One region of the Streptomyces sp. 796.1 genome, then DNA from elsewhere that is predicted to be linked to it. Evidence: riboswitches for the same ligand, from Rfam matches in the RefSeq annotation. Region 1 holds a riboswitch; each other region holds the start of a gene.
The links. Region 1 has a riboswitch for cyclic di-AMP ahead of ACMA1D_RS23930 (M23 family metallopeptidase). Riboswitches for the same ligand answer to the same signal wherever they lie in the genome.
Positions count from the first base shown of each region.

Region 2: it holds a riboswitch for cyclic di-AMP, as region 1 does, so the genes downstream of both, ACMA1D_RS32125 (C40 family peptidase) here and ACMA1D_RS23930 (M23 family metallopeptidase) in region 1, are expected to answer to the same signal.
Region 3: it holds a riboswitch for cyclic di-AMP, as region 1 does, so the genes downstream of both, ACMA1D_RS27550 (M23 family metallopeptidase) here and ACMA1D_RS23930 (M23 family metallopeptidase) in region 1, are expected to answer to the same signal.

Region 1 covers NZ_JBLIWA010000038.1:119,550-129,529, forward strand. The annotation lists gene ACMA1D_RS23910 (CobW family GTP-binding protein) at 1-548, shown strand, start outside; gene ACMA1D_RS23915 (DNA gyrase/topoisomerase IV subunit A) at 929-3,382, opposite strand; gene ACMA1D_RS23920 (M16 family metallopeptidase) at 3,598-5,007, shown strand; gene ACMA1D_RS23925 (M16 family metallopeptidase) at 5,061-6,428, shown strand; cyclic di-AMP (ydaO/yuaA leader) riboswitch at 7,272-7,433, shown strand; gene ACMA1D_RS23930 (M23 family metallopeptidase) at 7,447-8,370, shown strand; gene ACMA1D_RS23935 (winged helix DNA-binding domain-containing protein) at 8,683-9,786, opposite strand.
Region 2 covers NZ_JBLIWA010000106.1:79,998-89,977, forward strand. The annotation lists gene ACMA1D_RS32105 (type I polyketide synthase) at 1-4,843, opposite strand, end outside; gene ACMA1D_RS32110 (FcoT family thioesterase) at 4,880-5,443, opposite strand; gene ACMA1D_RS32115 (TauD/TfdA dioxygenase family protein) at 5,454-6,359, opposite strand; gene ACMA1D_RS32120 (SAM-dependent methyltransferase) at 6,972-8,003, shown strand; cyclic di-AMP (ydaO/yuaA leader) riboswitch at 8,462-8,613, shown strand; gene ACMA1D_RS32125 (C40 family peptidase) at 8,618-9,091, shown strand; gene ACMA1D_RS32130 (hypothetical protein) at 9,386-9,980, shown strand, end outside.
Region 3 covers NZ_JBLIWA010000048.1:36,180-46,159, forward strand. The annotation lists gene ACMA1D_RS27525 (ATP-binding protein) at 1-144, shown strand, start outside; gene ACMA1D_RS27530 (PD-(D/E)XK motif protein) at 141-1,187, shown strand; gene ACMA1D_RS27535 (Z1 domain-containing protein) at 1,190-4,156, shown strand; gene ACMA1D_RS27540 (helix-turn-helix transcriptional regulator) at 4,273-4,905, opposite strand; gene ACMA1D_RS27545 (aldo/keto reductase) at 5,744-6,715, opposite strand; gene ACMA1D_RS27550 (M23 family metallopeptidase) at 6,900-8,270, opposite strand; cyclic di-AMP (ydaO/yuaA leader) riboswitch at 8,282-8,450, opposite strand; gene ACMA1D_RS27555 (PP2C family protein-serine/threonine phosphatase) at 8,610-9,764, opposite strand.

The DNA of each region.
Region 1 (9,980 bases):
CATGCCGCCCGCGCGACGAGAGCGCCGCCCGCCAGCTCACCTTCGAGGACCTGCGCGCGGAACTCGGTCTCGACGACGAACCTCCCCTGGAGCACCTGCACGCCGGGTACGAGAGCCTGTCGTTCACCGCGCCGACGCCGCTGGACCCGCAGCGCCTGATGGCGTTCCTCGACTCCAGGCCGACCGGTCTGTACCGGATCAAGGGTTTCGTCGACTTCGGCTCCGGCGATCCGCGCAACCGGTACGTGCTGCACGCCGTGGGCCGGTTCCTGCGCTTCTACCCGGAGCCCTGGCCATCGGCCGCGGTCCGGGAGACGCAACTGGTCCTCATCGGCTCCGGCCTCGACGTCCCCGCACTCCGGGAACGGCTGGCGGCGTGCGGTACGGAACCGGCGGCGCAGGGGCGGACGGACCTCGCGCTCGCGGAGCCTGACGCCGTGGCGGAGCCGGCGGGCCCGGCCGGCGCGGCGCCGCCGGCCGTCGCCCGGAGCATGTGGGGCGTACTGCGGTACGTCCAGCACGCCGAGCAGGAACAAGACGAGGAGTAGAGGAGTAGCGGTCCAGGGGGAGACGCGGAGGCGCGGCACGCGCGCGGGGGAGACGGCCCCCGGCTCGGACGCTTTCCGCCCCGCCACACCGCGCCCACCAGGCACTACCGGGCCGGCCGCCCGCATGTCACGGCTGACCCCAGCCGCCGTAACCACCCGCCCGTCGCAACCAGCCGTACGACGGACGACCTCGGCCGAACCGCCGCCACAGCCGTACGACGACGGCTCGGCCAGACCCCAACCCCCACCCCAGCCCCAACCGTACGAAAACGGTCCGGCCGAACCTGGACCGAACCCCGGCCGCAGCCATCCGGCAGCACGCACACCGCCACGGGCCACGCACCGCGGGCCGCAGGCCACACCGCCTGCGGCCCGCTCCGCTACGTCGCCGGGCCCGCGATCGCCGCGATCGGCTTGGCCAGCGGGACGCCGGAGCCGTCGCGGCGCGGGTCGGGGTCCGGGAGTGGGGCGGGGGCGCCGGTGTCGGTCGCCGCGCGCGCGGGAGCCGCCCCGGCCCAGGCCATGACCAGGCAGTCCTCGCCCTTCAGGAACCGCTGGCAGCGCACCCCACCGGTGGCCCGGCCCTTGCGCGGATACTGGTCGAACGGGGTGAGCTTGGCCGTCTGGACCGAGCCGTCGAGCGTGTCGTGCGCCCCGGCCACCGTGAAGACCACCGCATCGGCCGCCGGATCGACCGCGCCGAAGGAGAGCACCGTGGCGCCTGCGCCCAGCTTCACCCCGGCCATGCCGCCCGCGGCCCGGCCCTGTGGGCGCACCTGCGCGGCCGGATAGCGCAGCAACTGGGCGTCACTGGTGATGAAGACCAGGTCCTCGTCGCCCGTACGCAACTCGACCGCGCCCACGATCGCATCGCCCTCGCGCAGCGCGATGACGTCCAACTCCTCCTTGTTCGTCGGATAGTCCGGCACCACCCGCTTGACCACCCCCTGCGCGGTGCCGACGGCGAGGCCGGGCGACGCCTCGTCCAGCGTGGTCAGACAGACCACCCGCTCACCCTCGGTGAGCGTGAGGAACTCCGTCAGCGGCGCCCCGCCCGCCACGTTCGGCGCCGATGCGGTGTCGGGCAGCGTCGGCAGGTCGACCACCGCGATGCGCAGCAGCCGGCCGGTGGAGGTGACCACGCCCACGTCGGCGCGGGCCGTGGCCGGCACCGAGGAGACGATCACGTCGTGCTTGGCGCGGTGTGCCGCACCGTCGTCCACCGGCGGCTCCCCGGTGGCCGTCCGCGCGAGCAGTCCCGTGGAGGACAGCAGCACCCGGCACGGGTCGTCGGGGACCTCCAGCGGAACCGCCGCCACCGGGGCGCCCGCCGACTCCAGGAGCACCGTGCGCCGCTCCGTACCGAACTTCTTGGCCACCGCGGCCAGTTCGCTGGAGACCAGCTTCCGCAGCTCCGCGTCCGACTCCAGGATGCGCGTCAGCTCGGCGATCTCCTGGGTGAGCTTGTCCCGCTCCGCCTCAAGCTCGATCCGGTCGAACTTGGTCAGCCGGCGCAGCGGGGTGTCCAGGATGTACTGGGTCTGGGTGTCCGACAGCCCGAACCGGGCCATCAGCGACTCCTTGGCCTGCGCCGCGTTCTCGCTCGACCTGATGAGGCGGATGACCTCGTCGATGTCGAGCAGCGCCGTGAGCAGGCCCTCGACCAGGTGCAGCCGGTCCTGCCGCTTGCGGCGCCGGAACTCGCTGCGCCGCCGCACCACGGTGAAGCGGTGGTCGAGGTAGACCTCAAGGAGTTCCTTGAGGCCGAGCGTCAGCGGCTGGCCGTCGACGAGGGCGACGTTGTTGATGCCGAAGGACTCCTCCATCGGCGTCAGCTTGTACAACTGCTCAAGGACGGCCTCCGGGTTGAAGCCGTTCTTCACCTCGATCACCAGCCGCAGCCCGTGCTCACGGTCGGTGAGGTCCTTGACGTCGGCGATGCCCTGGAGCTTCTTCGCCCCGACCAGGTCCTTGATCTTGGCGATGACCTTCTCCGGGCCGACCGCGAACGGCAGCTCCGTCACGACCAGGCCCTTGCGCCGCGCGGAGACGCTCTCCACCGAGACGGTGGCCCGGATCTTGAACGTGCCGCGCCCGCTCTCGTACGCGTCGCGCACGCCGGTCAGGCCCACGATGCGGCCACCGGTCGGCAGGTCGGGGCCCGGCACGAAGCGCATCAGCGTGTCGAGGTCGGCGCCCGGGTGCTTGATCAGGTGCCGGGCGGCGGCGATGACCTCGCCGAGGTTGTGCGGCGGCATGTTCGTCGCCATGCCGACCGCGATCCCGGACGAGCCGTTGACCAGCAGGTTCGGATAGGCGGCCGGCAGCGCCACCGGCTCCTGCTCGCTGCCGTCGTAGTTCGGGGTGAAGTCGACCGTGTCCTCGTCGATGGACTCGGTCATCAGCGAGGTCGCCGAGGCCATCCGCGCCTCGGTGTACCGCATGGCGGCCGGCGGGTCGTCATTGCCCAGCGAACCGAAGTTGCCGTGCCCGTCGACCAGCGGCAGCCGCATCGAGAAGGGTTGGGCCATGCGCACCAGCGCGTCGTAGATGGACGCGTCGCCGTGCGGGTGCAGCTTGCCCATCACCTCGCCGACGACCCGGGCGCACTTCACGTACCCCCGCTCGGGGCGCAGGCCCATGTCGTTCATCTGGTAGAGGATGCGGCGGTGCACGGGCTTGAGGCCGTCCCTGGCGTCGGGCAGCGCGCGCGAGTAGATCACCGAGTAGGCGTACTCCAGGAAGGAGCCCTGCATTTCATCGACGACGTCGATGTCGAGGATGCGCTCCTCGAAATCCTCCGGTGGCGGGGTCTTCGTGCTGCGGCGGGCCATCGCGGCTGCGGCTCCTTCTCCTGCCGGTGCGAGTGTTGACGCCGACCATTGTGGACCGCCGCACTGACAACGCGGACCGCGACCCGGCCGCGGGCAGGTGTCGGAGCCGCCCACAGCCGGGCACATCGCCGGGAACTTCGCCAGATGTCAGCCCGGTTGCATACAGTGACAGGACTGCTCAACCCGCGAAAGATCGCGCGATCGAAGGGACGTACATGCCCATGGGTCACACGGCCACGCAACAGGCCGGCTCCGGCGGCCTGACAGCGACCGAGCACCGCCTGGCGAACGGCCTGCGGGTGGTGCTCTCCGAGGACCACCTGACCCCGGTCGCCGCGGTCTGCCTCTGGTACGACGTCGGCTCCCGCCACGAGGTCAAGGGCCGCACGGGCCTCGCCCACCTCTTCGAGCACCTGATGTTCCAGGGCTCGCACCAGGTCAAGGGGAACGGCCACTTCGAGCTCGTGCAGGGCGCCGGCGGCTCCCTCAACGGCACCACGAGCTTCGAGCGCACCAACTACTTCGAGACCATGCCGGCCCACCAGGTGGAGCTGGCGCTGTGGCTGGAAGCCGACCGCATGGGGTCGCTGCTCTCCGCGCTCGACGACGAGAGCATGGAGAACCAGCGGGACGTGGTGAAGAACGAGCGCCGCCAGCGGTACGACAACGTCCCGTACGGCACCGCGTTCGAGCGCCTGACCGCGATGGTCTACCCCGAGGGCCACCCGTACCACCACACCCCCATCGGCTCGATGGCGGATCTGGACGCGGCCTCGCTGGAGGACGCGCGGCAGTTCTTCCGCACGTACTACGCGCCGAACAACGCCGTGCTCTCCGTGGTCGGCGACATCGACCCGGAGCAGACGCTGGCCTGGGTCGAGAAGTACTTCGGCTCCATCCCGGCGCACGACGGCAAGCCCACCCCGCGCGACGGCGCGCTCCCCGACGTCCTGGGGGAGCAGGTGCGCGAGGAGGTGCGCGAGGAGGTGCCGGCCCGGGCGCTGATGGCCGCCTACCGGCTGCCGCACGACGGCACCCGGGAGGCGGACGCGGCCGACCTGGCGCTGACCGTGCTCGGCGGCGGCGAGTCCTCGCGGCTGCACAACCGCCTGGTGCGGCGCGACCGCACGGCCGTCGCGGCCGGCTTCGGGTTGCTGCGGCTGTCCGGTGCGCCCTCGCTCGGCTGGCTCGACGTCAAGACCTCGGGCGGCGTCGAGGTGCCCGCGATCGAGTCGGCCGTCGACGAGGAACTGGCCAGGTTCGCAGCCGAGGGCCCGAGCCCGGAGGAGATGGAGCGCGCCCAGGCGCAACTCGAACGCGAATGGTTGGACCGGCTGGCCACGGTCGGCGGCCGGGCCGACGAACTGTGCCGGTACGCGGTGCTGTTCGGGGACCCGCAGTTGGCGCTGACCGCGGTGAGCCGGGTGCTCGACATCACCGCCGCCGAGGTGCAGGCCGTCGCCGCCGCCCGACTGCGCCCCGACAACCGGGCCGTGCTCGTCTACGAGCCGATCGAGCCGGCGGAGAGCGCCGAGGGCGCCGAGCCGACCGAGCCGACCGACGTGGTCGAGGCCACCGGGACCGACGCAGCGACCGAGGACAACGAGGAAGGGGCCGACCGGTGAGCGACGCCGCAGCCACGAGCCAGACGAAGGCGACGGACACCGCCGTGACGAGCATGCAGTTCCACCCCCAGCCGCAGCCCGGCCAGCCCAAGCCGTGGGCGTTCCCCGCGCCCGAGCGCGGCCAGTTGTCCAACGGCCTGACCGTGCTGCGCTGTCACCGCCCCGGCCAGCAGGTGGTCGCGGTCGAGGTCAACCTCGCCGCGCCGCTTGAGGCCGAGCCGCAGGGCATCGAGGGCGTCGCCACGATCATGGCGCGGGCGCTGTCCGAGGGCACCGACCGGCACACCGCCGAGGAGTTCGCCGCCGAGCTTGAGCGCTGCGGCGCGACCCTGGACGCGTACGCGGACCACCCGGGGGTCCGGGTCTCGCTTGAGGTGCCGGCCTCCCGGCTGCACAAGGCGCTCGGGCTGCTCGCCGACGCGCTGCGCACGCCCGCCTTCCCCGCCGGGGAGGTCGAGCGGCTGGTGCACAACCGGTTGGACGAGATCCCGCACGAGCTGGCCAATCCGGCCCGGCGGGCGGCGATGACGCTCTCCAAGGAGCTCTTCCCGGCCGACTCGCGGATGTCCCGTCCGCGGCAGGGCACCGAGGAGACGGTGGCGGCCGTGGACGCCGCCGCGGTGCGCGCCTTCTACACGGCGCACGTACGTCCCGCGACGGCCACCGCCGTGGTCGTCGGCGACCTCACCGGCGTCGACCTCGACGAGGCGCTCGCCGACACGCTGGGCGCCTGGACGGGCGATGCCGGGCAGGCCCGCCCGGTGCCGGCCGTCGCCGCCGACGACACCGGACGGGTCGTCATCGTGGACCGCCCGGGCGCGGTGCAGACCCAACTGCTCATCGGCCGGGTGGGCGCGGACCGGCACGACCGGGTCTGGCCGGCGCAGACGTTGGGCACCTACTGCCTGGGCGGCACCCTCACCTCCCGGCTGGACCGGGTGCTGCGTGAGGAGAAGGGCTACACCTACGGCGTGCGGGCCTTCGCCCAGGTGCTGCGCTCCACGGCCGACGGCTCCGGCCTCTCGCTGCTGGCCATCAGCGGTTCGGTGGCCACCGAGGTGACCGGGCCGGCGCTGGAGGACGCCTGGAAGGTGCTGCGCACGCTGGCCGCCGAGGGGCTGACGGACGACGAGCGCGACGTGGCCGTGCAGAACCTGGTGGGCATCGCCCCGCTGAAGTTCGAGACGGCGGCATCGGTCGCCGGCACCCTCGCGGACCAGGTGGAACAGCACCTGCCGGACGACTTCCAGGCCCACCTCTACCGCCGGCTCGCCGAGACCGGCACGGTCGAGGCGACCGCGGCCGTCGTGAACGCCTTCCCGGTGGACCGCCTGGTCACCGTGCTGGTCGGCGACGCCTCGGCCATCGAGGAGCCGGTGAAGGCGCTGGGCATCGGCGACGTGCGGGTGGTCTCCGGCTGACGCCGTCCGATCCGGCGGCGGCCGGGCACGCGACCGACGGGCGCCCGAGTGGGCGGGGCCCCCGTCCGGCCGTCGCATGCCCGGCCGCCCAACGGCGCCCTGCCGCCGGGCCTGGCACTGCCCCTTGATCGGGCGGTGCGGAACCCGCCGCGCAGGTCCCGCCGTGTAGACCCCGCGGTGCAGAGCCCGCGGTGCAGACCAGTTGTACGGGCGTTCCGTACGGATTCGCCGTACGAAGCTGTTGCGCGGAGCCTTGGCGTACGGAGCCGTCGTACGCGTCGCTCCGTACGACAGGGAGCGCGGGCGGGGCCGCGCGCGTGGGCGGGTGGGTGGATGCCACGGCGGTCACGGCGACGGGCCTGAGTGCCCGAGACGGACTGAGTTCCTGAGACGGGCCTCCGCCTGAGCCGCTGACCGCCTCGCGCGCGTGCGCGCGCGTACGGGGAGTGCAAGGCAAGGGAGTGCGAGGAAAGTGGGGGCGGGCGCGGCGCGCGGAGCCCTGGTACGGCCTCGTACGCCCATATCGCCCGTGTCGCCTACCGGATTCACGAGGCGTCACGGGGCGCGGGAGCCGGCGGGGCGGCCGGTGCGTGGCGTCTGGTGAGGGGGCCGGGCGCGAGGCCGGGCGAGCGGGGCGCGGGCGCTCTGTTGCTGACGGAGCGTTAAGGAGCCGCGGAGTCAAGAGGGAATCCAGGGGCTTTCGGTATGTCTGGTTTGCTGGAGAGGCTGCCCATCTGCCGTGTGGCGTGCGCAACAAACAGCCGGTTCTGTTTGCCGATCAAAAGTGGTCCCGCTTAGCGTCAGGGCCGTTGTTCGTCACGCATCCGCCACATCCGTGGCACCGGACAACCATCGCCGAGTCCCTCTGGTGCGAGCCGAGGGAGCCGGGGACCCAAATCCCCTGGGGTGAATCGGCCGCCATCCTCTCGCGGGGCGTGGTGACCGTAGGAGACCTTCCTGCTCCGAACCCGTCAGCTAACCCGGTAGGCGAGAGGGAAGGAAAGGAGCACGCCTCCTCATGGCGTTCACCCGTGCCACCGGGCGGCACCGTCGCCCCACCCGTTTCGCCCGTAGCAGTGCGAATGTGGCGGGTATGGCCACTCTCGCCGCCTCCGGAGTCGTCGCCGGCATCGCGGCGCCCGCGATGGCCGCTTCCGGTGCCGATGCGTCGCCGGAACTTCAGGACACCGGCCTGCGCCAGGCCGTGACCCTGAACGACAACATCGCCGACAAGATCGGTGCCCAGGCTGACGCCCAGTACACCGCCGCCGAGCAGGCCGCGGCGGAGCAGCAGGCGGAGGAAGAGGCGCGCCAGCAGGCCGCCAAGCACGCCGCCGAGGTGAAGCGGAAGGCGGAGGAGGCCAAGCGCAAGGCCGCCGCCGAGGAGGCCAAGAAGAAGGCCGCCGCCAAGAAGGCCGCCGAGGCCAAGGCCGCCGCGGAGCGCGAGGCCCAGCAGAAGGCCAGCGAGCAGGCGAGCCAGACGGAGCAGACCGGGCAGTCCCGTGCCTCCCGCACCACCGAGCGCGCGGCGATCGGCAGTTACGTTTCGCCGATCGCGGGCAGCTACGTCTCCACCCAGTACAAGGCGTCCGGCGGCAACTGGTCCTCCGGCAGCCACACCGGCATCGACTTCCACGCCAGCACGGGCACCACGGTGCGTGCCGTGGGCGCCGGCACCGTGGTCGAGGCCGGCTGGGGCGGTGCGTACGGGAACAACGTCATCATCAAGATGAACGACGGCACCTACACCCAGTACGGCCACCTGCACAGCCTCTCCGTCTCGGTCGGCCAGACCGTGGCGCCGGGCGAGCAGATCGGCATCTCGGGCAGCACGGGCAACTCCACCGGCCCGCACCTGCACTTCGAGGCCCGCACCTCCGCGCAGTACGGCTCGGACATCGACCCGCTGGCCTACCTCAGGTCGCACGGCGTCAACATCTAGCCCCGGTTCACCACGCTTGGCCGGCCACCGCCCGCGGTGGCACGGTGGCGGTGTGCGCGCCCTTGCGCGCGGCCCCGCCGGGCGCCCCCATGCCGCGCGAGCGGCCCGCCCGGTCACGGCCCACCGCCCACCCGGCACTCGTTCTCCCGCCAAGGCCCCGGCTCCCGAAGCCGGGGCCTTCGGCGTGCCCCGCGCGCGTGCCCGCCCGTACGCGCCGACCACGGGCGCCAAACCCGGTGCGGGCCGCACGTTCGGGTGCGGGCAGGGGCAGTGCGGGCGTACGCGCGTGCGGGCGCGCGCGGGAGTTGGGGATTACGGCGCGGGCGCGTCGATGCGCACCCGGTCGCGGTCGTCACCGTCCTCGGAGAGGAAGGACGCCAGGGCCTGGCCCTGTTCGGCGACCGCGGTGCGGTCGGTGCGCGAGAGCCGGCGCAGCGGTGTCACGCGGACGGTGCCGTCCCGGACGGTCCAGGTCGCCGCGACGGTGCCGTCGACCAGGACGAAGCGGGCGCCGGTGACGGACAGCCCGCGGTGCGCGTCGTCGATGATCCGGCTGCGGTCGTGGTAGCCGAGCACCGCGTTGTCGAACGCGGGCAGGAAGCGTACGGGGGCGGGCGTGTCGGCGTCGGGGCGCGGCGCGTCCGGGAGGTCGAGGAGTTCCCGGCCCCGTTCGTCGCGGAAGGTCACCAACTCCGGGCGCAGGGCGCGGATCGCCGCGGGCAGCCCGGCCACGCCGCACCAGGCGCGCACGTCAGCCGATGCGGCCGGGCCGAAGGCGGCCAGGTAGCGGCGCACCAGCGCCTGCCCGACCGGGTCCGCGGCGTCCGGGGCCAGGGGGTCGACCGGGCGCCCGAGCCAGGACGCCAGCAGCACGTTGCGCACGCCGGCCCGGGCGCGCCACACCCCGCGCGGCGGCAGCTGGGCGGTGGGGACGAGCGCGGCGACCACCAGTTCGCCCAACGCCCGGGGCACGACGGTCGGCCAACGCTCGGCGAGCGCCCGGGTGAGCTCGGCGTTCGAGCACGGCCCGGCGTCCAGCTTGGCCCGGCCGGCCGCGGCGAGTTCATCGAGGTCGACGCCGTCGAGTTCGCGACGGTAGGCACCCAGGGCGCGCTGGAGCAGCATGGCGTCGTGCCGGGACCGCCAGGCCAGCGCATCCTCGGCGGTGACCAGGTGAACGGTGCGGCGCATCAGGGCGGTACGCACCACCCGCCGCTCCACTAGGAGGTCCGAGAGCGCCCCAGGGTCGAAGGCGCGCAGCCGCGACCACAGGCCGACGAATGGTTCCTGCGGCTCCTGCGCCTGGAGTCCGCCCAGGTGCGCGACGGCGTCGGTGAGCGGGACGTCGGCGCGGGCGAGCAGGAACTGCCGGGCCAGCGACGCCCGCCCCAACGCCCTGGTGCCGAGAACGCTCACCGGCCCCCCGCCCCGTGCAACGCCGGTACGGGCCGACGGGCGGCGGCCTGCTTCGCGGTGCTGGCGGTGGGCCGCCACGGGGCGGCCGGCGGTCCCGGTTCGCTGGTCTTCACGATGCGGTCGGTCCTCTCCCGGTGCTGATGAAAGCTGTGGGGTGATGGGTGATGGGTGATGGGGATGGGTGATGGGTGATG
Region 2 (9,980 bases), on a different contig from region 1:
GGCGTACGCCCTGGGCGCGCAGCAGCGGCCACTTGTGCGGGCTTGCGGTGGCGTAGACCTCGGCCCCGGCGCGTTGGGCGAGGCGTACGGCGGCCTGGCCCACGCCACCGGCGGCGGCGTGGATGAGGACCCGGTCGCCCGGCTTGACGCAGGCCAGCCGGTGCAGCACGTGGTGGGCGACGAGGAAGGCGGTGGGCTGTGCCGCGGCCTGGGCGAAGGTGAGGTCGGCCGGCTTGCGGACGGCCTGTGCCGAGGCGACGGTGACCTGGCGGCGGAGGCTGCCGAGGTGGGCCACCAGCACCGGGTCGCCGATCGCGAAGGAGGCGGTGGGCCCGGCCGCGACGACCTCGCCCGCGCACTCGTGGCCGAGCGGGACCTCCAGCGGTCCGCGACCGCTCTCCTCGGCGAAGACCCGGTGCAGGCCGAGGACGTTGAAGACGTCCCGCATGGAGAGGCCGGCGGCCCGTACCCGTACCCGGATCTGGTCGCCGACGGGCTCGGGCTCCTCCTGGAGCGGTGCCGTGACGACGCCGGTGAACTGGCCGTACTCCTTGATGACCAGTTCGACGTCGGTGGCGGTCGGGCCGCCGACGCCGTGGTAAATGCGGCGTACGTGCCGCAGCCCGCCGCGGTAGGCCACCTGGTACTCGGTGGAGTCCTTGGTGGCCCACTCGTCGAGCAGTGCGGGGTAGGCCCCCGCGGTGCCGCGCGGCGGCAGGTCGATGAGGGTGACGCGCTGGGCCGGGTACTCGGTCCACATCACGTGGCCGAAGCCCCAGAGCGTGGCGGCGGCCCAGGTCGGTGCCTGCTCTGCTGGTTCGGGCGCGTCGCCCGGCACCCACTGGCCGCCCTCGGTGATCAGCCACAGCCGCTGGTCGCGGCCGAAGCCGACCGCCTCCAGGGCGTCCCGCAGGGTGAGCAGGTCCCGGTAGTTGCGCTCGCACTCAGCCCGCAGCGGTTCGTCGGTCCCCCGGCGCGGCTGCCAGAACCAGCACACGTCGGTGGGGCGCCGGTCCTTGAGGGCGGCGGCGGCGTCGGCGGCGCTCGGTACGGCGGTGAGGACGGTCTGCCGGTCGGCGGCCGGCCCCGCCAGCTCGGTCAGGCCCTGCTCGTCGGCGCCGATGAGGAGTACGTGCCGTGGCTGGGGGTCGGCCGCGCGCAGCGATCGTTTGACCCAGCGGAGCTCGGAGTACATCCGGTCGCGGTCGGGGGCCGCGCCCGCCACCTGGCGCAGGGTGAGCCGCTCCATGACGAAGACGGGCCGGTCGCCTTCGAGCACGATGAGGTCGAGTACGGGCCCGGGGGCCTCGGCCGGCTCGGCCGGCGTGCCGCCCTCGTCGGTGGGGGTGGCGGCGGGCTCCGGCGGGATGAGGCGCAGCACGCTGCGCAGGGTGCTCCCGCGGGGCTTCTTCAGCAGCCGGCAGCTCGCGATCCCGACGGGCATGGCCACCACGTCGCTGTCGCCGCGCAGTGCGGTGATGGTCTGGAAGGCGCAGTCGAGGATGGCCGGCGGCAGGTGCTCGGGGCTGGCGCCGTGCTGGCCGCGGAGTTCGCCGATCGCGAGGTTGGGGCCGTGGGCGTCGGCGTGTACGAGCCCCTGGAAGAGGGGCCCGTAGTCGACGCCGAGTTCGGCGAAGTCGGCGTACAGGTCGTCGGCGGTGAAGCGGGCCCGTGGTTCGCCGCTTTCGGTGGCCAGGGTGCGCAGGGTCGCGGCGGTCGCGTCGAGTTCGGGGCGGTCTGCGGTGCCGAGGGTGGCGGTGACGTGCCGGCGCTCGATGCCGTCGGCGCCCGGCTCCTCGCCTGGGAGCAGGCTGACGATCTCGGCCTCGGCGGTGCCGTCGGGGCGCTGGCGCCAGCGGGTGCGCAGTTCGACGCTGCCCTCGTCGGCGATGAACAGGGCCTCGTGCAGGCTGACTCCGGTGATCGGCAGGTTGCTTTCGCCGTAGACGGCGTCCTGGAGTGCGATCAGCATTTCGACGTAGCCGGCGCCGGGGAAGACGATCTTGCCCATGACCTTGTGGTCGGCGAGGTAGGCGGGCCGGTCCGCGCTCACCCGGGAGGTGAACTCCCGCTCTCCGGCGTCCAGTTGGCTGCTCGTCGTGGTTTCCCTGCCGAGCAGCGGGTGGCCGCCGGTGCCGGCGCTCTGGGGCGCGGCGGCGGGGGCCGGCAGCCAGTGCCGGCGGCGGTCGAAGGCGTAGGTGGGCAGGGAGATCCGACGGCGTTCGCGCCCGCGGTGGTACGCGCTCCAGGCGACGGGCGCGCCGGCGGTGTAGAGCTGGGCGAGTGCCTGGCGGGTGACGGTGGCGTCGGCGTCCTCGGCGTGCAGGCTGTTGAGCCAGGTGTGGCCGGCGGCGGCGTCCAGGCACTGCTTGCCCATGCCGATCAGTTCGGTGGCGGGTCCGCATTCGAGGAAGAGGTGTCGGCCCCGTTCGGCGATGGCGTGCATCCCGTCGGCGAACCTGACGCCCTCGCGCAGGTGGCGGGCCCAGTAGTCGGGCGTGGAGATCTCGGCCGGGTCGGCCACGCTGCCGGTGAGGTTGGAGATCAGGGTGAACTCGGGCTCGTGGAATTCCAGCCCGGCCACGACGTCGCGCAGTTCGCGGGCGGCCTCGGCCATCAGCGGGGAGTGCGAGGCACAGGAGACGGCGAGCCGCCGGTTCTTGATGCCGCGCTCGGTGAGCTGCTGCTCGACGGTGGCCAGCGACTCCTTGCCGCCGGAGAGTACGAGCTGTCGGGTGCCGTTGATGGCGGCGACGGAGAGGTCGTCGTGACCGTCGACCAGCTCGGACACCTCGGCGACCGACGCTTCGACGGCGGCCATGGCCCCGGGTGGTGAGGCCGCCATCAGCCGGGCCCTGGCGGCCATCAGGGTGACCGCGTCCTCCAGCGTGAACAGCCCGGCGACGGTGGCGGCGACGATCTCGCCGATGCTGTGTCCGGCCAGTACGGAGGGGCGCACGCCCCAGGAGAGCCAGAGCCTGGCCACCGCGTACTCCAGCGCGAAGAGCGCGGGCTGCATGTAGGCGATCTGGTGGATCAGGTCGGCGTCCTCGCTCTCGCCCAGCAGCATGTCGCGGATGGAGCGGCCGAGGTGCGGGGTGAACAGCCGGTCGCAGGCGTCCAACTCGGTGCGGAAGGTGGCGAACCGTTCGTACAGCGGGCGTCCCATGCCCACGTACTGGGCGCCGCCGCCGGAGAACAGGAAGGCCACCTGCGCGGTGCCGGCGCTGGCCTGCCCGGCCTTGGCCAGCCCGCGGTCGAGCAGCCGGGCGACGTCGTCGTGGTCGCGGACGAAGCCGGCGATCCGCAGCGGGAAGTGGGCGCGGGCCACGTTGCTGGTGTAGCAGAGGTCGCCGACGTCGAGGTCGGGCTGGTTGCGCAGCAGCCGCTGGTAGCGCTGGATCTGGCCGGTCAGGGCGGGGGCCGACTTGGCGGAGAGGGTGAGCAGGTGGCCGGCGCCCTCCTCGGTGGGGGCCTCGACCGGCTCGGGCGCGGGTGCCTCTTCGAGGACGACGGAGGCGATGGTGCCGGTCAGCCCGAAGGAGTTGACCAGCGCCCGCTTGGTCGGCGCGGTCCAGGGGCGGGCCTCGGTGGCCACCGCGACGGGGGCGGTGTCCCAGGGGATGCGGCTTGAGGGCTGGGTGAAGTTCAGGTGCGGGAAGATGGTGGACTCACGCATCTGGAGCGCAGTCTTCACCAGCCCTCCGATGCCGGCCGCCGACTCCATGTGGCCGATGTTGGTCTTCAACGAGCCGACGACGACCGGCTGTTCGGGGCTGTGCGAGGCGCTGAAGACGGAGCTGATGGCGCCGATCTCGATGGGGTCGCCGAGCGGGGTGCCGGTGCCGTGCGCCTCGATGTACGAGATGTCGTGCGGGCGCATTCCGGCGGCGTCCAGCGCCCTGCGCATCAGCCCTTCCTGGGCGATGCCGTTGGGCACCATCAGGGAGCTGCTCTCGCCGTCGGAGCCGACGGCCGAGCCGCGGACCAGGGCGTAGATGCGGTCGCCTGCGCGCTGCGCGTCCGAGAGCCGCTTGAGGACCAGCGCGCCGCCGCCCTCGCTGCGGCAGTAGCCGTTGGCTGCCTCGTCGAAGGTCTTGCAGCGGCCGTCGGGGGCGAGCATGTTCGACTGGCTGGCGAGGATGTAGGGGCGCGGGTTGACGATGGCGTTGACGCCGACGCACAGCGCGACGTCGGATTCGCCCTCGCGCAGGCCCTGGGCGGCGAGGTGCACGGCGACCAGCGATGCGGAGCAGGCGGTGTCGATGGTCATGCAGGGGCCGCGCCAGCCGAGGAAGTACGACAGGCGTCCGGAGACGGCGCTGAGCGCGGCGCCGGTGGGCATGTAGCTGTTGAGTTCCTCGTTCGCGTAGCCCCCCATCTCGCCCGCGTAGTCGGTGTTGCTGACGGCGACGTACACGCCGCCCCTGCCGTGGCGCAGCGGGCTGGGGTCGATGCCCGCGTCCTCCAGCGCCTCCCAGCCGGTCTCCAGCGCGAGCCGCTGCTGGGGGTCGATGTAGTCGGCTTCCTTCGGCGAGATGTTGTAGAACTTCGCGTCGAACTGGTCGATGCGGTCGAGGAAACCGCCGCGTTCGCACCGGATGACGCCCTTGGCCGCCGGGTCATCGGAGGTCAGCCCCTCCGGGTCCCAGCGGTCGGTGGGCAGTTCGCGCAGTCCGGACCGGCCGGTGCGCAGGAATTCGGCGAATTCGTCCGGCGCGTTGCTCCCGCCGGGAATGCGCAGTCCGATGCCGACGATGGCGATGGGGTCGGGCCCGGTGTGGGAGGTCTCGGGACCGGCTGGTGCTGCGTGGTCCCGTGCGTCGGTGGCGTTATCTGACATGGCTCCTGCTCTTGTTGCAAAGTCCGTACGGGACACTCACGCGGCCTCGGTCCTGGTGGTGCGCACTGCGAGGCGCACTCCGCCGTGGCAGGTCGGTACGTCGCCGTCGCCGTACCGGCACAAGGTGCTGACCAGGACGATCGATCCGCCGTCGGCTTCGCGCTCGTCGACGCCCACGACGTCGATCTCGCCCCAGAACCCGCGCCCGCGCATGGCGCGCCGAAAGGTGCTGCGGAAATCCACGATGAGAATGTCGGGAAGCTGTCGAGCCCAGTACTCGTCCAGGGTCCAGGCGTCGAACGGCCACATGGCACGCTCTTTCACGGACTTCGCCAGCAGGTAGTAGACGAGTTGGTTGAAGCACAGGTTGAATTCGACCGCGTTGAAGTGTCCGGTGTCGTCGATGTAGCACGACTCGGGAATGGTGAATTCGCCCCGCGCGCTGACGCGCCCACCGTCCCTCGGCTCGCCCTGGCGCGTCACCGTGGCGGCCTTCAGATAGCGGCAGTGCGGTTTGTAGGGGGTCAGGACCCGGTTGAGGAGCGGCTCGTCACAGCCGTACTGGGTGGATCGTGCGGTGCTGGTGTTGATGAGGTCCACTGGTTGTCTCTCAGCGGCCTTCTGCCGACTGCCGGGCGCCGATTCCGGCGTAGAACTCGTGGTCGTCGTGGACCGTGATCCGGTGCGAGACGGTCGGCTCGGGCTTGACGGTGTGCCGGGCGCAGTGCACGAGGCTGCGGTTGTCCCAGACCAGCAGGTCGCCCTTGTCGAAGGTCTGGAGGTGGATGTTCTCGTGCTGGAAAGTGGGATCGGCCTGGCCGACCGCGGCAAGCACGTCGCGCAACAGGGAATCGGGCAGCGGCGACCCGTCGGCGGCCTGCAATTCGTAGGTGAACGCCTCGCTGATGTAGAGCAGCGGCTCGCCGGTGACCGGGTGCGGGAAGACGGTGGGGTGGGTGACGGCCGGGGTGTGGTCCTCGATCTCGGCGAGTACGTCGGTGATGGGCCGGTAGACGTCGTCGGGGCGGATCTTGAAGTACCGCCGGACGCTGTTGCGGCTGCTGGATCCCGCGAGGGCGTCCTTCATGGCCTGTGGCAGTTTCCGGTACGCCTTGCCCATGTCGATGAAGTAGGTGCCGCGGTTCTCCTTCGGCACCACCTGCGGATAGATCAGGGTGAGCCCGAACGGGCGCGCCATGAACGAGTAGTCGTGGTGCCAGAACTTTCCCGTTTGTGGCACGCCGACTTGTTGTCCCGCCTCCTTCACATTCGAGGAGACGAAGATTTCCTTGTGCTCGGGGTGGTGGTACATCGGCTGGTAGTAGGTCTCCACCTCGCCCATGCGGTGGCCGAAGGAAACGAACTCGGCGGCGGAGAGGTGCTGCCCTTTGAGGACCACGATCTTGTGTTCGTAGACCTTCTTCTTGAGTTCGGCGATGTCCTCGTCCGGGGCGTTCAGCACATCGATTTCGACATCGACACCCAGCGCGGTGTCCGTTTGTGGTGCGGTGGTCATAATCTCCCCCAGTGGGCCGTGCCTGATTGGTTAAGAGAAATCACTGACGGTCCCACCGTTCAGTAACCGGCTTAGGTCGGCCTTCAAGCCCGCTGAAACGGAGGGGTTGCCTCCCCGACGGGCGTTCGACGGACGGTCCCCCGAACGGGTAAGCCCGCCTTGGCCCGTATGGGCGGTGCCAACCACCGGGTGGCCCAACCCGACCGGACCATTCATCACCCGTACGAGTGGACCGCCGTTTCGGGCGCGTGGCGCCCTGCCACCGTCACGGGCAGGAGATTCCCGAGGAATCCAGTGCGCCGGAGCGCATCGGAGTGCGCATACGGGGCACGGCTCGACGGACGCCATCGGTGAATCTCCTGATACACCTGTCGGGCGCGTCGCTTCGGCGTACGACGTGTGGGCCCCGGGCGTGTTGGGCAGTCAGCCCCCAGCGCCCGCCCACCGTCACGTTCCGCGTGCGCCGTTCTTTCCCCTCCCGCGCGTTCCCGCTTGCCCCGCGCCGTGTCGCTGGGCGTCAGGTCGCGGGTCGAGGCCCGCCGGTCAGCCGTCGCATCGAGCCGCTGCCGCGCGCGCCGCCCTGCTCCCCCGTACACAGATGAGGACACCCCTGTGAAGATCAAGACGTTCGCCAAGCTGGTGCGCAGCCGTCAGCTCCCGCTCGCGGTGCGCATGCCGAAGGACCTCTCCGCCCCCGTCTACCGGGCCTCCTTCCTGGCCGCGGCGGCCACCAGCGGGGTGCTGCGGCACCTCGCACAGCAGCCGCTGGACGCCCCCGCGCTCGCCGATGAGCTCGGCCTGCACGAGGAGGAGAAGCTGCTCGGCTCCTGGCTCGACATGGGGGTGCGGGTGGGGGACCTCGGTCAGCGCGGTGGGCGGTACCGGCTGCGCAGCCGGCTCGCCAAGGGGCTGGCCCGGCCCGATTCGGACGCGTACGCGGCGCTGCTCGAACAGCTCATGCGCTTCCACGCCCCGCTGCTGCTGGACGCGCCGAACATGCTGCGCGAAGGCCGGCGGGTGTCGATCGCCGATCAGGACGGCGCGCTCATCGCCCGCTCGTCCCGGGTTCTGGAACCCGCCGTGCAGGGGGTGGTGGAGCAGCACGTGGACCGCACCGCGCCGGTGCGCCTCCTTGAGGTGGGGTGCGGCAGCGGTACGTACGTGCGGCACGCCACCTCGCTCAACGACCGGCTGACGGCCGTGGCGATCGACCTCCAGAGCGAGGTGGTCGAGCAGGCCCGGGTGAACCTGGACAAGTGGGGACTTGCCGACCGGGTGGAGATCGCCCGGGGAGACCTGCGGACCTACTCCACGGACCAGAAGTTCGACCTGGTCACGCTGCACAACAACATCTACTACTTCCCGCAGGGCGAACGGATCAAGGTGCTGGAGCGGGCGCGCTCCTTCCTGATGCCCGGGGGCAAGCTGCTCCTGACGACGAGTTGCCAGGGCGGCGGTCCCGGCCTTGAGATGCTCAACCTGTGGTGCGCGTACGCCGACTTCACCGGGCCGCTGCCGCACCCCGAGACGCTCGTCGGCCAGTTCCGGGAGGCCGGCTTCAGCCAGGTGCGGTCGCGGCGGCTGGTGCCGGGTGAGGAGTTCCGGGCCTTCACCGGTGTGAACCCGTTCGACGCCGAGGACTGACCGGCCCGCCCGGACACTCCGGGAGCCGGCACTGAAATCCGTATTGCCGGAACCATCCCGCCTTGGCATGATCCGTGGCGCATCGCAGCGTCGGGCGTCCTACGGGGCGTCCGATCCGCCGACGCGCGGCCAGGAGCGCGGCGTGACGTCTCATCACCATCCACACTCCGGACCCGGCCGTGACGGGGGCCGGGTGGCCCAGTCGTCGTCCGCACCCCGGACCCCCCTCGTCCGATTTTGCATTTCCGCAGGTCAGGACGGGTGATACGGACTCGTACGGGGGACGTTTCGCGGTGCGGTTCGCCATCACCGACGAAGGTGAAGAACTTCACATACAGCCCTTTCGACTGCGAATTCGGGCCGTGGATGGCGCAGTATCCCTATCCGACACCACCAAGCCCCCGTCACCACGGCGGGGCGGTCCGGGCGGACGCCGAGTCCTGCCGCCGCACGGACCAAGGAGTAGATCGCAGATCGGCAGGAACGGGAGACCCAAGCACGACGGACCACGAAGTCGGTGGTCCTTGGGGTGAAGCCACGCAGGTGGCCGGGCAACTTCGCCAGTCCGAACCCGACAGGTCATCTTTCGCAGGCGGATGACGAAGGGCTTCTGTATGTCCGCGCAGGCTCGTATACCCGCGCTCGCTTCCCGCCTCGGCACCGCGTCAGCCCTCACCGCGACGGTGCTGGCGGGGTCGGCCTTCCTTCCCGCGATGACCGCCGACGCCGAGGCGGCGACCGCCTCCCACAAGGCGCTCAAGGTCGCGGCAGGCAAGAAGGGCGCACCCTACAAGTACGGGGCAGCCGGTCCGCACCGGTTCGACTGCTCCGGGCTCACGCTCTACTCGTTCAAGAAGGCGGGCAAGAAGCTGCCGCGCACGGCAGCCGCCCAGTACAACAAGACCCGTCACCTGTCCGCAGGTTCCCGCAAGGCGGGGGACCTGGTCTTCTTCCACTCCGGCCGGAACGTCTACCACGTGGGCATCTACGCCGGGAACAACAAGATCTGGCACGCTCCGAAGCCCGGCAAGTCGGTGCGGCTGGAGAAGATCTGGACCAAGAAGGTCTGGTACGGCCGGGTCCGCTAGGCGCCCTCGCACCACCGCCCGGGTGGACGGGGGTCGTCGTGGCCACCGCCCGCCCGGGCGTGCGAGCAGTACGCGAGGGGTATGCCCGGATGACGTGCACTGCCCGCCCGGCCGCCGGGCGCGTGCAAGCGGTACGGGCGCCGGCCGCCTCGCGGCGCGCTCCGCCCACGCGCTCACTGAGCCGGGTGATTGTCCCCCTGGGTTCGTCACCCGCAGGAGGCACCCGGCGTTGTCCTCACGTGCCGACCGAATCACGGTCAGCCTGATCCATGAGGACTAGTCATGATGCGAGGAATGACCGGTGTCGCCGTCGTTGCCGTGGCACTGGCGGGTGCGATGACGCCGGCCCAGGCACGTGAGGCGACTCTGCCGATCAAGAACGGCAAGGCCGAGTTCTGCTTGACCAAGCCCGCCGCCAAGCGGCTGGCCGAGGCGAAGATCAAGCTGGTCGCGACGGGGAAGGCACGGCTGACCGGCAAGCAGCGCCAGTGCGTGTCGCTCCCGCTGACCGAGGGCACCCGGGACTACGCCAAGTTGCAGGGTGGCCTGAGCTTCCGTGACCGGGATGACCGCCTCGACCTGAGCAAGGTCCACAACTACGTGGACAAGACCCCGCGGACCGTGGTCCACGCGTCGGTCAACCGGGCCAAGGCCCGGCAGGCGCAGTTCTTGACCTACACCATCAAGCGGGACAACGCCCAGGTCACGCAGAAGCAGATCAAGGCCGTTGACGTGCGGACCGCGCTGACCGGCGAGGGCGAGAAGCTGTTCAAGAAGACGTTCGGCAAGTCGCCGCTGCGCGAGGGTGAGCAACTGTTCAACCTGAACGCGGTGGCGGACCTGCCGAAGGGCGCGCCCGACGCGCTGGCCGCGCTGCTCAGCTCGCTGG
Region 3 (9,980 bases), on a different contig from region 1:
GTGAAGTCGCTGCTCTACCTGCTGCTGCACCAGGTCTTCGAGAAGGAGTACAGCGGGCCGCGCGAGAAGGACAACCTCCAGCTCTGGCAGAGCATCCTGCTCTCCGCGGCCCGTACCGAGCTGGACCGCATGGACGAGCAGTGACCGGCGCTCCCCCGGTCGGCACGCCGCACGTGGAGTGGGCGACGGTCGCCGGGTACGTGGACGACGGGACGCCGGCGCTGATCCCGCTGGCGGGCGAGCCGCGGATCGAGTTCTTCGTGGACGCGTACGGGGCGCGCACCGGGCTGCGGATCGCGCTCGGGCCCACCGACCGGGTGCCGCTGTCGGGGCTGACCGCGGTCGTGGTGCGCCCCGTGGAGGCGCACGGGCGGCGGATGTTGGAGGTCGCCACGGCCGAGCGGTCCCTGTTCCGCGACTTCCACGACCTGCTCCAGGGCATCGCCGACCGGGTGCGGCGCGAGGGGTACGGGCCGGCCAGGGCGTTCACCGAGACGCTGGCGTCCTGGACCGAACTCCTGGCCCGCACCCGCCGGGTCGGCGAGGAGCAGCGGATCGGGCTGCTCGGCGAGTTGTACGCGCTGGAGTGGTTCGCGCACCACGTCGGCTGGCCGGTGGCGCTCACCTCGTGGCGCGGGCCCGACAGCGAGGAGCACGACTTCGGGCTGCCGGAGTACGACGTCGAGGTGAAGAGCACGGCGGGCGAGCGGCGGGTGCACAGCGTGCGCGGCACCACCCAGTTGGTGCCGACCGGCAACCGGCCGCTGTGGCTGCTCTCGCTCCAGTTCACCCGGGGCGGCTCGGCCGGCCACTCGCTGGGCGAGCGGGTGCGGGAGGTGCGGGAGCAGGTGGCCCAGCACGCGCCGGAGCTGAGCCAGCGCCTGACGGAGCTGCTGGCCAGGTGCGACTGGCTGGGGCCGCTGGCGGCTGCGCCCGACCCGGAGCGGTGGTCGCTGCGGAGCGCGCCGCTGGTGCTGAGCGCGGCCGACCCGCGGGTGCCGCGGCTGGGGCCGCAGGCGCTGGCCGCCCTCGACGGCGAGGCGCGGCAGCGGCTGGTGGCGCTCAGCTACGGCATCGACCTGACCGGGCTGCCGGACGCCGTGGACGCGCCGCCGGCGCTGCGGTTCCCCGACGACCCGGGGCCGCCGGACGCGGGCGGACCCGCCCCCACGCATCGGAGCACCTGACCATGAGCGACGACCCCACCGAGCGGCTGCACTCCATCGTCCTGGCCGGGCTGCGGCAGGCCGGGCCGCAGCCGCTGGCGCACGGCCTGCGCGCCTGGGCGCAGGGGGTGAGCCCGGCGCCCGACACCAGCGAGGAGGGCTTCCGGACGCGGCTGCTCGCCGGGTACGCGGGGCATCCGCTGGTGGAGATGTGGCGGCGGGCGGTGACGGCCTGGGACTTCGCGCAGTCCCCGGCGTGGTCGACCGCGCCGCCGTGCACCGAGGCGCGGCGCGCGGACATCTACGAACTGTTGGCGCTGGCCGCCGAGACCCGCACGGTGCTGACCGAGTTGGTGCCGGTGGCCGTCGCGGACGCGCCGACGGTGATCAGTACGGAGTTCACGCCCTGGTACACGCCGGCCGCGCAGCAGAGCCGTACCTGGTACTGGCCGGCCTACCAGCGGGTCCTGGAGCGCAAGGGGTGGCCGGCGGCGGCGCTGGCCGCGCTGGACGAGGCGACGGACCGGGTCGTGGAGCGGCTGGCCGACCCGGCGACCAGCACCGTCTACCAGTCCAAGGGGCTGGTGGTGGGGCACGTGCAGTCGGGCAAGACGGCCAACTTCACCGGCGTCATCGCCAAGGCCATCGACTCCGGGTACCGGCTGGTGATCGTGCTGGCCGGCACGCTCAACCTGCTGCGCCAGCAGACGCAGCGGCGCCTGGACATGGAGCTGGTGGGGCGGGAGAACATCCTGCGCGGCGGCGACGAGATCGAGTCGGACTACGCGGACGACCCGGAGTGGCACCGCGGCGGGTTCCTCGCGCACGGCGGGGTGCCCTCGGTGCTCGGCGCGTTCGACATCATGCGGATGACGACCCGCGACAACGACTACAAGCGGCTGCTCCAGGGCATTACGGCGTTGGAATTCGAGAAGCAGGAGCCGGCGCTTCCGCTGTACGACCCGCGGAATCTGCACCGGAGTGCGGCCCGGCTGATGGTGGTCAAGAAGAACAAGACCGTCCTGACGAAACTCCTCAAGGATCTGAAGAAGATCCGTACGCCGCTGGCCGAAATTCCGGTCCTCATCATCGACGACGAATCCGACCAGGCGTCGGTCAACACCTCCAACCCGCGGAAACTGCGCGAGGGCAAGGCCGAGCGGACCGCCATCAACGGGCTGGTCTCCAGCCTGCTTGCGCTGCTGCCGCGGTCCCAGTACGTGGGGTACACGGCCACCCCGTTCGCCAATGTCTTCATCGACCCGAGCGATACCGCGGACATCTTCCCGAAGGACTTCATCGTCTCGCTGCCGGCGCCGGCCGGATACATGGGCATCCGGGCCTTCCACGACCTGGACTCCGACATTCCGTGGTCGGAGCGCACGTACGCCAATTCGCAGGGCAAGGCCCACATCCGCGATATCCCGCCGGCCGCGGGCGAGGACGACGACTCGCTCCAGCAGGCGATGGACGCCTTCGTGCTCTCCGCCGCCATCAAGCTCTACCGGGAGGAACACGACCCGCGCGGGGTGACCTATCCGCACCACACGATGCTGGTGCACGAGTCGGTGCGCACGGCCGACCACCGGGCGCTGGCCGAGCGGCTGACCCGGCTGTGGCACTCCGCCGGCTATCTGGGCCCCTCGGGGCACGCCCGGCTGCGGGCGCTCTTCGAGTCCGACTTCGCGCCGGTTTCGGCGGCCCGGGCGGACGGGTACGCGACGCCGGGCAGCTTCGCCGACGTGGCCGCGCACGTCGGGGCGGCCTGCATCCGGATCGGCGGCGACGAGAACCCGGTCCTCGTCGTCAACAGCGACAAGGACATCGAGCAGGGCGCCGCCGACTTCGACAAGCGCTCGCTGTGGAAGATCCTGGTGGGCGGCGCCAAGCTGTCCCGTGGCTTCACCGTCGAGGGCCTGACGATCTCCTACTACCGGCGCACCACGACGCAGGCCGACACGCTGATGCAGATGGGCCGCTGGTTCGGCTTCCGCACCGGCTACCGGGACCTGGTGCGGCTGTACATCAGCCGCGGCGAGGCGCACGGACGCAAGGAGATCGACCTGTACGACGCGTTCGAGGCGGTCTGCCGGGACGAGGAGAGCTTCCGCGCCGAACTGAACCGGTACGCGCCGCTGATCGACGGCAAGCCGCAGGTCACGCCGGCGCAGGTGCCGCCGCTCGTGGCGCAGCACCTGTCCTGGCTCAAGCCGACGAGCGCCAACAAGATGTACAACGCGGAGCTGATCGAGATCCGTTCGCCCGGCGCCTGGATCGAGCCGTCCGCGTACGCCGGCGCGCCGGCCGCGGTCAAGCGCAACGCCGAGCGGTGGGAGCCGCTGCTGAAGGAGTTGAGCGAGGGCCCCGAGCAGGAGTTCACCAACCCGCCCGACTCCACCAGCCAGTTGACGCGCAGGTTCCGGGCCCGTACGGCGGTGCTGCCGCACGGGCTGCTGGTGAGCGTGTTGGAGCAGTTGGAGTGGAACCGGCCCGATCTGTTCCAGCCGCACCTGACCTACCTCAAGCAGTTGGACGGCCGGCTGGCGCGGGTGGACGACTGGCTGTTGCTCGCGCCGCAGCGGATGTCCAGGGAGCGGCTGGCGGCGACCATCCTGGGCTCCTCGCCGCTCTCGCTCGTGGAGCGCAGCAAGGCGCCGTACCGGGACGCGTTCAGCCGGGTCACCGGCTTCGAGCACCGGGTGGCGGCGGAGCGGCTGGTGGCCGCGGCGGGCACGGCGGCGTCGCTGGTCACGCCGTCGCGCGGGGTGGCGCTCGTCTATCCGGTGCTCGACATCACCGGTGACCGGGACGTCAGCGACGTCATCACCGGCGGCAAGGCCGACGCGACCCGGGTGATCATGGCCTTCGCGCTGCTGCCGCCGAAGAGCGCCATCGACACCAAGCGCCGCCTGGTGCACTTCCGCGCGAAGGTGTCCGCGCTGCGCGACGCGCCGATCGTGGACGTGCTGGCGGCGCCGGCCGAGCGGTGAGGGGGCCGCGCCTGCCCGGGCGGTGAGCGGCGGGGCTGCGGTCCGCCGCACCGGCGTGGTGTGCCCGGTGCGGCGGTACGCACCGTACGGCGCGGCCCCGTACGGCGCGGCCCCCGTTACAGCGGTACGGTCGCCCGCGCCGCGACGTCGTAGGTGTGGAAGACGGCGGCGAGTTGGGCGCGGCTGCGGCAGCCGAGCTTGCGCAGCACGTTGGAGACGTGGAACTTGACGGTGCTGAGCTCGACGTTGAGCCGTTCGGCGATCTCCGGGTTGGACAGGCCCTCGGCGACGAGGCGGGCCACGTCCTCCTCCCGGCCGGTGAGCCGGCCGGCCGCCGGGGGCGGTGGTGCGGTGGTGCGCTGCTGCGGGCCGTCGGGCGTGGCCAGCGCGCAGGACACCAGCTCGGGTGAGATCCAGCCGCGGCCGTTCAACACCTCGCGGACCGCGGCGACATAGCCCTGGTCGGGGTCGTCGCGGTCGACGACGCCGGCCACCGACTGCCGCCACGGCGACCGCCAGAACGGGTCGCCCACGCCGTTCACCAGCGCTATCACCCGCATTCCGAGTCGGGCGAGGGAGGGTTCGGCGGCGAGTGCGCGCGATTCCACGACGGCCACGTCGACCGCGGGGGTCTCCCGGCCCCGGGCCGTCTTGGCCCAGGACGCGACGCCCCAGCCGGGCGCGGTCAGCGCGTCGCCGACGCGCCGGTGCAGCGAGGGTGAACTGATGACGAGAACAATGCGACCCATGGCATATCCCCTTGCCTGGAGTCAGCTCGACGGCGAACCGCCGATGCGCCTGAACAGGGACGGCCGAGCCAGCGGAGACGCCCGGCGATTCGCACACGTTCCGTAGCCGAACGATCCCATCACTTCAGCGCGTGGCGCCCCTTCGACGTTGGTCAGACGTCGATCGGCACCGGCCCTCAGCAGCCCTATCGAGTAGCCGGAACTTAGCACACGTACTCGTCACTTCTTAAGCCGGCTAAGCAATGTTCGAACCGCGTAAGTGAACGCTTCCCAGGCGGAATGGAGAGGTTCACACTAAGGTCCCACTGGAAGCCAAGTACGCGTCCGCTGCGCGTAATCCGGCCGCTATACGGCGCATTGCGGCCAGGCCAGCCGGGCTTCTCCGGCCAGTGATTGCCGCTTTCCCTTTGCCCGTATGCCAGTTGGGCTGCCCGGTTGCGCGGCCCCGCCGGTCGGCGACCGGCCCCCCTCCCCCAGCAGGGGAAGAAGTCTTGTCCCCGACGCTATCCAACAGTGCCCCCAAGGCCCCGCCGGATTGCCCTTCAACCACGTCGAGTTGCCCGTTGCTGAGAAATGCGGACAGTCCCGGTGCCCGTTTTTCACTTCGCCGTACGCATCGGGGAAACGTGGCGGAAAGGCACCGGACGCGACGGGTTTCCCGAGCCGGTGCGACCCGGGGCGCGGAAGCGGCCCCACGCCGCCCCGCCGCGGCCCGCTGCCCCGGCGGCAGCCTCGTACCCGCCGTGCGCCGCGCGCCCCGCACCCCACACCACGCACGCGCCCCCGCCGGCCGCGCACCCCCCACCACGCACGCGTCCCGCCGCCCCGCCACCCACCACTAAGCGGAAGCCTCGTCCAGCGCCGCCAGTTCCGCGGGCGTGAGTTCCAGGTCGGCGACGGCCAGCAGGGGCGGGAGTTGTTCGGGCGTGCGGGCGCTGGCGATGGGGGCCACCACCGTCGGCTGGGCGGCGAGCCAGGCCAGGGCGACGGTGCTGACCTCGACCCGGTGCGCGGCGGCGACCTCGTCGAGCGCGGCGAGCACCCGCGGCCCCCGCTCGCCGGTCAGGTACTGCTCCACGGCCGCTCCCCGTACGGAGTCAGCGGCCGGGCGCCCGGGCCGGTGCTTGCCGGTAAGGAACCCGGCGGCCAGCGCGAAGTACGGCACCGCGACCAGGCCGCGGTCGGCGACCACCTGGGCGAGTTCGCCCTCGTAGGTGTCGCGGGAGACCAGGTTGTAGTGCGGCTGGACGGCGACGTAGCGGGCCAGGCCCTCGCGCTCGGAGGCGTCGAGCGCGGCGGTCAGCCGGGCCGGCGAGATGTTGGAGGCCGCGATCTGCCGCACCTTGCCCGCGCGGACGAGTCCGTCCAGCGCGCCGAGGAACTCCTCGACCGGCACCGACTCGTCGTCGTAGTGCGTGTAGTACAGGTCGATGTGGTCGGTCCGCAGCCGGGTCAGCGACGCCTCGACGTCCGCCGTGATCACCTCGGCGGACAGGCCGCGCCGCGTGCCGTCCGGGCCGCTGGCGCCGCCGACCTTGGTGGCGATGACGACCCGGTCGCGGTTGCCGCGCGCCGCGAGCCAGTTGCCGATGATGGCCTCCGACTCGCCGCCCGAGTTGCCCGGCACCCAGGCCGAGTACACGTCGGCGGTGTCGATGAAGTTGCCGCCGGCGCCCGCGTAGGCGTCCAGGATGGCGAAGGACTGCGCCTGGTCGGCGCCCCAGCCGAAGACGTTGCCGCCCAGCGAGAGCGGGAAGACCTCGACGTCGCCGATCAGGCGGGCCCGTGTGCTCGGTACGTGTTCAACCATGCCCGTGGCCAACGGCCCCGCCCAGCGCCCTATTCCCGCCCCGCCCCGCCGATCCGCCGTACGGGTCACCCACGCCGTACGCGCCGTACGCGCCCTGCGGACCAACCGGCCGCACGAGCCGGACGCGCCACCGCGCCGCACGCCCCACCCACCGGCCCGCGGGCCCCGCGGCCCCGCCGGCCCGCTACGGCTGGAGGCCGTGTTCCCGCAGCCACGCCACGGGGTCGATCGGCGCGCCGCCGCCCGGCCTGACCTCCAGGTGCAGGTGCGGCCCGGTGACGTTGCCGGTCGCGCCCACCCGGCCGATCACGTCGCCGGTGCCGACCTGGCCCGAGGTCTGCGTCATGGAGGACAGGTGGCAGTACCAGACCTCGGTGCCGTCGGGGAGCGTGAGGACGATGCGGTAGCCGTACGAACCGGCCCAGCCCGCCTGCGTGATGGTGCCGCCGTGCACCGCCTTGACCGGGGTGCCGGTCGGGGCGGCGAAGTCCTGGCCGGTGTGGTTGGCCGACCACATGTCGCCGGCCTGGCCGAACGTGGAGGTCAGCGTGTACGAGCCGACCGGCAGCGCGTAGCTGGCGGCGAGCTTGGCGCGGCGTTCGGCCTCCGCCTTGCGCGCGGCCTCCGCCGCCTTGGCCTCCGCGGCCCGCTTCGCCTCCTCGGCCTTGCGCTTGGCCTCGGCCTCGGCGGCCCGCTTCTTCGCCTGCTCCGCGGCCTGTTCGGCGGCCTTCTTGCGCGCCGCCTCGGCCGCGGCCCGCTCCGCCGCGACCCGCTCGGCGGCCTCGCGCTCGGCCGCGTCCGCCGCGTTCTGCTGGTTCTCGGCCTGCTGGAGGATGCGGGCGCGCAGCGCCTCGCCCGCGTTGGCCGTGCCGTTGGCCGTCTCCTCGACGGTCAGCCCGGCCTGGCTCAGCGGCGTACGGTCCGCCGGGTGCACCGGGGACGCCGGCTGCCCGCCGCCGTCCGCCAGCAGCGGCCCGACGCCGGGGATCTGGTCGGCGTCGGGCAGGGAGTCGACGAGGGCGTCGGCCGCGGCCCCGAGGTCGGGGACGGACAGCGCGGCCTGCGGGCGGTCCTTGGCGCTCGCCATGCCGCCGGCGCCGACCGCCGCGATGACCCCGACGCCGAGCACGGCACCGCTGCGGGCCATCGAGCCGCCGCGCTGCTTCACCACCCGGTGCCGGCCGCGGACCGGGGCGACGCTCTCGGCGGTGGGGTTCCACTCCTCCCCGGGCGCGCTGCCCGGGGCTTCGTCCTCGGACGCGCCCCAGGGTGGCGGGTCGCCCCAGGGCGCCGGCTCGGGCGCCGCGCCGGGCGCCGTCCCGAGCGTCATCTCATCCGTCATCTCGACTGCCGCGCCGGGGAGTTCGTCCGTACGGCCGGCGAAGGGGAGCCCGCCGGGATGGCCGTCGGGGTGGCCACCGGGGTGCGCCGCGACCTGGCCCCCGGGGTGCGCGGCGAACTGCCCGCCGGGGTGCCCGGCGAAGGGACCGCCGGCATGTTCGGCGGGGTCGGCCGCGGGAGAAGCCGGGCCGGAGGCAGACCTGTTGGACGCCACGGAGGCGTGCTCCTTTCCTTCCTTCTCGCCTACCGGGTTAGCTGACGGGTTCGGAGCAGGAAGGTCTCCTACGGGCCGTGGACGACCCGATTCACCCCAAGGGTTGGTTCCCCGGTTCCCTCGTCTCGGCCCCGCCGGGAACGGCGGTGTCGTGCCTGAGGAATTCGGCGACGGCGCACGGAGCCGCCTCTTGCGGCGGCGGTGACGACCGCGCTGCGTTATCGAACGTTAATAGAGGCTCGGGTGTGATTCCAAGCTGTTCTGGGGAATAGGGCACCGCCTTTGCCGGACCGCCTACCGAACTTCAGCAGCCTGGTCAAGATCGACTACCCAGCGCAGTCAACGGCCATCGCCGCGCCCGCCGCGCCGGGCCAGCCCCGGGCCCGACCGGCGCAGCGCGAGCAGCGCCATGTCGTCCACTCGCTGCCCGTGCGTATGCCGCGTCACGTCGGCGATCAGCGTGTCCAGGAGCCCGTCGGGGCTGGCGAAGCGCCGGCCGCCGAGCCGCTGCGTCGGCTCGTAGAACCGGCCGGTCTCGTCGCGCGCCTCGGTCACCCCGTCCGTCAGCATCAGCAGCGTCGCACCGGCCGGGAACGCCGTCTCCGTCACCGTGTCCTGCCAGGCCGCCAGGTCTCCCATGCCGAGCGGCAGCGCGCCCGCGGCCGGCACCAGTTCCCGTACGTTGCCGTCGGGCAGCAACAGGAGGGGCGGCGGGTGGCCGCGGTTGATGAGCCGGAGCCGGCCGCTGCCGGCGTCGTCGATCTCGCCGATGACCGCGGTGGTGAACCCCTCGAACTGGTCGAGCCCGGCCCGCCGGTCGCCCTCCCGGTCCAACGCCCGCTCCAACCGGTCGACCACGCCCTCCAGCGCGGGCTCCTGCTCCGCCGCCTCGCCGAACGCCCCGACGACCACGGCGACCGCCTCCACCGCGTCCAGGCCCTTGCCCCGTACGTCCCCGATGAGCACGCGGGCGCCGTACGGGGACTCCTGCACCGCGTACAGGTCGCCGCCGATCCTGGCGTCGGTCTGCGCCGCGACGTACCTGGCGGCGATCCGCAGCGCGCCCGTCCGGGCCGGCGGCGCGGGCAGTACGGCGCGCTGCGCGGCCTCGGCGACCACCCGGACGGTGGCGAGCTGCCGGTAGTTGCGCCGCACCACCCGGTTGATGGCCAGCGCGAACAGGGCGACGGTCGCCACGGTCGCCACCTCGGTCACCGACAGCGCCCGGTCGGCGGCGCTGTGCGCGAACGCCAGCAGGACCGCGGTGGCGACTGCGGTCGCCGCCACCACGCTCGTCCAGCGCAGCGAGAACAGCGGGGCGGCGATCAGCGAGGCGGCGGTGAGGAACGGCGACGCGGTGTAGTGCGAGGGGGTCAGCAGGTCGAAGACGACACCGCCGGCGAGCAGGACGGCGGGGAGCCAGCGCAGGACATTCCGGGCATGCGCGGCGCGCGGCGACTCCGCTTCCGCTCCGTCCCACCCGGGGTTCCCCACGCGCTGCTCCCGCTCTCGGCTGGCCCGCACCCTACACAGCCCCCTTCACCCGCATCCGTCACACCTTTCCCACCACCACCCCGAACCTCCCCACCCCCACCCCTCGCGAGCGACCCCAGCCCCCCAAGCGGCCTATTCACCCCCCGGGACGGAACCCGTACGAGGCAGCGTCCCGCGCCGGAAGCCAGCGGCTCACCGCCGGGGCGGAGCGCGTAC